DNA from 3 places in the Actinoplanes sp. NBC_00393 genome. Region 1 is predicted to be linked to each of the others. Evidence: riboswitches for the same ligand, from Rfam matches in the RefSeq annotation. Region 1 holds a riboswitch; each other region holds the start of a gene.

Region 1 (2,315 bases):
GCCACTGCCCACCCTGCTGAGCGGCGACCTGGCGCTGACGTCCACCCCACCCAAGGACGGGTCGGGCGCTCGCGCGCAGGTGGTGCGCCGGCAGCCGGACGGTTCGTGGCTACGCGTGCTCGACCAGCCGGAGTTCGTCCAGCCGGACGTCCACTGAGGTCCGGTGTGTGTTGAGCCCGGCCGTCCCGTCGCGGGACGGCCGGAGCCCGACGTTCAGATCGTGATCCGCTGGCCTGCGTAAAGGAGGTGCGGGCTGTTCAGGACCGTGTCATTGGCCCGGTACAGGGCACGCCACCCACCAGCCACGTCGTAACGGTTGGCAATGCCCGCAAGGGTGTCGCCTGGCCGGACGACGTACGTGCGGGTGGTCGCGGCGCTGGTGGCCCTGCGCGCCAGTGCGTTGCGGGCGGCGGCCCTACTGGCGGCTGCCCTGCGAGCTGCGGCTTTTCGGGCAGTGGCCTTCGTGGACGCGCTCGGTTTGTAGGCGTTGCGCCTGCCGCAGTGCGGCCAGGCACCGATTCCTTGACCGCGGAGTACGCGTTCGGCGATCAGGATCTGTTCGGACTTGGTCGCCCGATTCGCGGTCGTCGCGTACCTTCCGCCGCCGTAGGCACGCCATGTGCCCCGACTGAACTGGAGGCCGCCGTAATAGCCGTTGCCGGTGTTGATGCGCCAGTTGCCTCCGGACTCGCATTGGGCGATGGCGTCCCAGTTGACGGATGCCTGAGCGGGCGAGGCGGGACCGACCAGTGCCACGGTTCCGGCAAGGCCGGCGGCAACCACGCCGAGGGCACGGTGAAGTTGTTTGTGGATGTGAAACATGAGTAGTTGTCCTCCACGCCTGCGAGGTCAGCTGTCGGGTTCGGGCAGAGGTGCCCGGCCGCACGTGGCGGCTTCACCCCGAGGCGCATCAGCGCCGAGGAACCTTTGGGTCCCCCGCTCCATGCCGTTTGGGTTATTGATCCGTGGTCGGCGGCAGGACTCGGCGTTCCGGCCACGGTGTCCGCAATGTGCGGACTGCCGACAATTGTCACCGCCCGACGAGGCTGGCCATGCCTGCAAGCGGGGTCGGTGACCTTGTACCCCCAAATTAGCGGCTTTGATCCAACTTCGTGCGAGTAACTCCATATATTTCCGTGACTCGACTACCGATCGGTAACCAGTGCTGCGGACCGTCCACCGAGGGTGCACAATCGGCAGCCATGAGCGATGGAGCACGCGAGTTCGACGTGATCGTCTACGGTGCCACCGGTTTTGTCGGTGTCCTGGTGGCGCGGCATCTGGCCGGCCACGCGCCAACCGGCACCCGGATCGCGCTCGCCGGGCGCTCACCGGCGAAACTGGAGTCCGTCCGGTCCGAGTTGGGCGTCGACTGGCCACTCGTTGTCGCGGACGCCACCGACGCTGCCGCGCTGGCCACGATGGCCGCCCGCACCCGGGTTGTCATCACCACGGCGGGGCCGTATGCGAAGTACGGCCGGCTTCTCGCGCACGCCTGCGCCGAGGCGGGCACCGACTACGTCGACCTGACCGGTGAGGTTCTTTTCGCCCGGGACAGCATCGACGACAACCACGAGGTCGCCCGGCGAACCGGGGCCCGAATCGTGCACTCCTGCGGCTTTGACTCGATTCCTTCCGACATCGGCGTGCACGTGCTGTACGAGCAGGTTCAGGCCGACGGTGCCGGCGAGCTGACCGACACCACGCTGGTGGTGACCAGCATGCGCGGGGGTGTCAGCGGCGGCACGATCGACTCGATGCGCAACCAGCTCGACGTCATGAAGAAGGACGTGAAGCTGCGCAAGATCGGGGCCAGCCCGTACTCGTTGAGTCCCAACCGTTCCGCGGAACCAGATCTCGGCCGCCAGCCGGACATGGTCACGCTGCCCGCCTCCGAAGTGGATCCCACGCTTCGCGGCCACCTAGCGCCGTTCGTCATGGCGTCCTACAACACCCGGATCGTCCGCCGCAGCAACGCCCTGCGCGGCTGGTCGTACGGTCGCCGGTTCCGTTACCGCGAGACGATGAGCGTCGGCACCTCCCCGCTGTCACCGGTGCTCGCCTTCGGCACGAAACTCGCGCTGGGCGGCCTGGTCGCCGGGCTGGCGTTGCCGCCCACCCGCTACGTGCTGGACCGCATCCTGCCGAAGCCGGGCACCGGCCCGAACGAGCGCACCCAGCGCAACGGGCACTTCACCATGGACATCTTCACCACCACCACGGAGGGCGCGCGCTACACCGCACGGTTCCGCGCCAAGGGCGACCCCGGCTACGCCGCCACTGCCGTAATGCTCGGCGAGTCCGCCCTGGCACTG
Region 2 (2,315 bases), 800 kb from region 1:
TTCAGCTCGGTGTTCGTCGTCGCGAACAGCCTCAGGTTGCGCCGCTTCACCAGCATCACGAAGTAGGGCGTACGACAGCGCCGCCTGCACCTCCGCCAAGGACGGGTGCAGGCGGCGCTGTTCGATGCCCGGAACAGTGCGCGGTCGGTTGGGGAGCCGACTCAGACCAGGCGCCGGACCACGTAGTTCTTGCTCCAGATTTTCTGCTTGGTGACCGTCTTGCCGGTTCGCGGCGCGGCCCACATCTTGCCGCCACCGGCGTAGATGCCGGCGTGCGTGCCCTTCGTGCCCTTACGGATGACGATCAGGTCACCGGGGCGGGCGCTGGACTTGGCGACGGCCTTGCCGTACCGCTGCTGCAGGTGGGCCTTGTGCGGCAGCTTCTTGCCCGCGGCCTTTTTGTAGACGTACATCGTGTAGCCGGAGCAGTCGAACCGCTTGGGGCCGGCGGCGCCGAACTTGTACTTCTTGCCCTTGTGCTTCGCCGCTTCGTTCATGACCCGGTTCGCGGCCGCCTTGGACGCCGCCGCCTTGGACTGGGCGGCCTGGGACGCCGCCGCCTTGGCGGTGATGCCGGTCTGGCTGAACGCCACGCTGGTCTGGGAGGACACCTGTGTGGTGGCGACCGTCGCGGCGGAGGCGGACTGTGGTGTGCCGAGCCCGCCGGTCAGAAGACCGAGACCCACGGACAGGGCGAGAGTGCCGACTCCCAGGGTGCGGGTGGGCCGGCTCAGGGTGCTTACGCGCACGGTGAAGGAATCCCTCCGGCACGCCTGCGAGGTTAGCTGTCGGATTCGGGCGCGAAGGTTGCCCGGCCGCACGCTGGCGGCTTCACCCCAAGGTCCTCATGTCCCGGCCGCCGCAGTGCGGCGTGCCGGTCGAGGACCGCTCGTGGTTCCCCCGTCCCTGCCCCCGATTGCCTCATGACTCGTCATGCGGGTTGTGCCGCCGGACCGGGGCAGGGTTCGGCGTGGTCCAGGTCGGCACGACCGGCGAGCCTGTGCCCGCCGCCCCTCCTTGATAGCCCAGTCGGCGCCGATCCCGGCTCCCGGAGGTGATCACACTCAGTGACTGGCGTGTCGGGACGTGTCCGATTTGGAAGACCGGTGCGAGGTTTGTCGACACGGGCTGCTCATGCATGGCGAACCGAGAGTGTTTTTGATCTGTGAAAGGGAACACTCCATCTCGTACGTGGCAGCTGTGGGTGGCCCCGGCAGTGTTCCCCGGTTTGTCGCGTCCGACGCGACTGCCGGTCGGTCGATCGTGGCCGACCGTCCGACGCTCGCCGCCCGAACCGATGGCCATCCCTGAAGCAAGGGGTCAGGTGTGAGTGCCCGGATGGTGTCCGTTGCGGCGACGACCTCGCCCAAGGCGGTCGGTGCGCCGATACAACCGAGCTGCAACCACCGGACCTTTCAACCGGCCGTGCCGTCGAGCGATGAGGCAGACCCGATCAACCGCATCGCCCGACCACGAAGTCTCACCCATGATGGCGGCCGATCGGCGTTCAAAATCTGTGAGAGGCAGGCTGTGAGAAATCGCTTCGTCCCGTCTGCCCCGGGCACGGGCACGTCGCCCCGCGGCGGGCGTGCCGGGAGGCTGATCGTCGCGCTCGTGGCGCTGACCCTGGCCGGAGGCGCGAGTTTCGGCGCTGCGCCCGCATACGCGGCCACCATGGCGCAGCGGCAGGCGATCGCGGGTGGCTACACCGTTTCGCCGGCCACCGGCGGCTTCACCCGGGCGGTGCTCGCCGCTGATGCCACCACCGCGGCCTTCCAGGACCGCTTGGACGACGCTTTGCAGCACATGCTGGACACCGTGCTCGGCCCCGGCCGCTCGACGGTCACCACCAACGTGGAACTCGACCTCGACCAGGTCGCGACCTCCAGCACCACCTACCAGCAGGATCCGTCCGCCGGCGCTCTGTCCGAACGGATCAGCGAGCGCTCCTACATCGGCGACAACGGCGGCACCCGGCACGACAGCAGCAGTGCGTCGCGCGTCAACGCCCTCGACGAACTGCACGAGACCCGCCGTGAAGCCCCCGGCGACATCATCAGACTGAGCGTCGCCGTCGTCGTCGACGAAGCCGCCGCGGCGAACCTCGACCTGGCTCAGGTTCGTGAACTCATCGCCGTAGCCGCCGGTGTTGATGCTGGCCGCGGCGACCGGGTGACGGTCGCCGCCATGCCCATGCGCACCGCTACAGCCACTCCCACCGACAACGCCGTCGCGCAGCCCGGCATCGAATCCCCTGCCGCGCTACGGACTGCACTCATCGCCGCGGTTCTGATCCTGTTGACTTGTGCCGCGCT
Region 3 (2,315 bases), 1.3 Mb from region 1:
TGGTTCCTCGGCCACACGCCGCGCGACCCGTCGCCCAAGATCCGTGACGGGTAGCAGGAGCCGCGCCAGTCCGGGGCGCTCGACCACACAGGACCGCGGAGCTCGAATCCAAGATTGGCGCGGGAGTGGGGGCCGAAGGTCGATGCGGAGTGCAAGCTAAAGGTCGAGACGGGAGTGGGAGCCGGAGATCGGCACAGGACAGCGGGCCGAAGGTCGGCACAGGACAGCGGGCCGAAGGTCGGCAGGGAGCGCGGGCCGAAGGTCGGCACGGAGCGCGGGCCGAAGGTCGGCACGGAGCGCGGGCCGAAGGTCGGCACGGAGCGCGGGCGGAGGATCGGCACGGGAGGCAGGTATCGGCGCCGGCACGGGACGAGGGTTCGAAGATCGGCGCCGGAACGTGGGCTCCTGGGACCAAGGCGGGATCCTGGCCACCCGGCCGAGGGGCGGGAACGTAGGCGCCCGAGATCGGCGCGGGGATTGTGGGCGCCGGGACAGGGCGCAGCAGATCGATTCGGGCGCTTGGGGCCGTACAAGGATCGGAACGCCTGTGGGGCGTGACCCGAACCGGGTCACGCCCCACAGGCGTAGTTCTATTCCTTACTTACTACGGCCGCTGTGGGCCGAGCCCGCCAACGGTGCCACCACACCGTCGTACGGAGGGAAGCAGCCGTCAGGCGACCAGGCGCCGCACGACGTAGTTGCTGTTCCAGATCTTGTGCTTGCCGACCCGGGCACCGCTGTGCGGCGAGTCGTAGATGTAGCCGTTGCCGGCGTAGATGCCGGCGTGGTAACCGTACGAGCCCTTGCGGAACACGATCAGGTCACCGATCTTCTTGCTGCCCTTGGAGACCGACTTGCCGTACTTCTGCTGCGAGTGCGCCTTGTGCGGCAGCGACTTGCCGGCCGACTTCTTGTAGACGTACTTGGTGAAGCCGGAGCAGTCGAACCGCTTGGGACCACTGGCCCCGAAAAGGTACAGCGCGCCCTTGTGCCGCTTGGCCTCGGCGAGGACCTTGGCGCCGCTGGCCCGGACGGTGATCCGGAGCTTGCTGGTCGACCGGGTGTTGTAGCCGGCCCCGGAGAAGATCGTCCGGGTGTACGCGGTGGCGCTGGGCTTTCCGGAAAGTGTGACCGAACCGGTCGTCACCTTCTTGATGTCCCAGGTCTTCCACTTCTTGCCGGTCCAGCCCTGGAGCCGGATGGTGCCCCGGGCGACCTTGCCGGTCTTCGGGTTGATCACCTTGGCGGTGACCTTGAGTCTGGAGCCCCACGGCAGGCTCCGGGTGCTGGCCTTGATGGTCAGCTTGGGTGTGACCTTCGCGGCCGCCGAGGCGGCGGTGACCGGGGCGGTGGTGGTGGCCGACGCCGCGGCGGGCGAGGCGGTCACCAGCTGACCGGCGCAGAGGCTGAGACCCAGTGACAGTGCGACAGTGCCGGTACCGACGGACGTGCGACGGCCCCGGCGCGAACTGTGTTCGTGCACGGTAGAGAATTCCCTCCGGCACGCCTGCGAGGTTAGCTGTCGGGTTCGGGCGGGAAGGTTGCCCGGCCGCCGAAGCGGCTTCACCCCGAGGTTGTCCCGGATGCACCGCCTGACTGCTGCGGCGCGGGACGGACCGGTTATGGGTCCCCCGTCCCTGCCCCCTGATGCCTTCTTGGTGTTCCGATGCTGCATGTGGTCGCGTCGTCCGGCTCGGGGCAGGGCTCGGCGTGAACCGGCTCGGCGCGACCGGCGAGCGGTTGCTGCCGGCGGAACCTTGCTACCTGAATTCCGGCTTGATCGTCAGAGTGGCCACCATCACCCTGAGTAATTGGCACATTAGCTACTGTCCAGTTTGTTACCACCGCGAGACATATGCCATGACGCGGCGCGATCAAGCAAATACGAAGCGTAGAAGGTTACGGGTGAACCAGAACACAGAAAAAGTCGAGTGACGACCCGGAACTTCGCCCGAAACGCCCGGACCGGGGATAATGCCTGCGAACGATGATCTTGACGGTCTGGCAACGCGACGTAACAATTTCGTCCGGTACCCTCGCTGGCGTGACGGACGGGAAGATGCCTCTCATCGCCAAGGTCGCGACCACCGCGTCGAAGACCGCGGCGGCGCTCTCGAGGGCCGCGGGACGCGGCGACGGTTCAGTGATCGGCGGCTGGATCGGCCTCAAGATCGACCCTGACCTACTGGCGCACCTCGCGTCCGGCCGTGCCGTGGCGCTGGTTTCCGGCACGAACGGCAAGACCACCACCACCCGGCTCACCGCCGCCGCCGTCGGCGTGCTCGGCCGGGTCGCCACCAACTCGTTCGGCGCGA

Evidence for each region. Region 1 has a riboswitch for cyclic di-AMP ahead of OHA21_RS41690 (transglycosylase family protein). Riboswitches for the same ligand answer to the same signal wherever they lie in the genome.
Region 2: another riboswitch for cyclic di-AMP. It lies ahead of OHA21_RS37935 (C40 family peptidase); the one in region 1 lies ahead of OHA21_RS41690 (transglycosylase family protein).
Region 3: another riboswitch for cyclic di-AMP. It lies ahead of OHA21_RS48040 (C40 family peptidase); the one in region 1 lies ahead of OHA21_RS41690 (transglycosylase family protein).

What each region holds. Positions count from the first base shown of each region.
Region 1 is NZ_CP107942.1:8,998,976-9,001,290, reverse strand. Features, by position in the region: gene OHA21_RS41695 (YybH family protein) at 1-157, shown strand, start outside; gene OHA21_RS41690 (transglycosylase family protein) at 214-822, opposite strand; cyclic di-AMP (ydaO/yuaA leader) riboswitch at 824-967, opposite strand; gene OHA21_RS41685 (saccharopine dehydrogenase family protein) at 1,203-2,315, shown strand, end outside.
Region 2 is NZ_CP107942.1:8,200,412-8,202,726, reverse strand. Features, by position in the region: gene OHA21_RS37940 (heavy metal translocating P-type ATPase) at 1-66, shown strand, start outside; gene OHA21_RS37935 (C40 family peptidase) at 162-749, opposite strand; cyclic di-AMP (ydaO/yuaA leader) riboswitch at 756-882, opposite strand; gene OHA21_RS37930 (flagellar M-ring protein FliF C-terminal domain-containing protein) at 1,327-2,315, shown strand, end outside.
Region 3 is NZ_CP107942.1:10,346,454-10,348,768, reverse strand. Features, by position in the region: gene OHA21_RS48040 (C40 family peptidase) at 671-1,387, opposite strand; cyclic di-AMP (ydaO/yuaA leader) riboswitch at 1,490-1,617, opposite strand; gene OHA21_RS48035 (Mur ligase family protein) at 2,060-2,315, shown strand, end outside.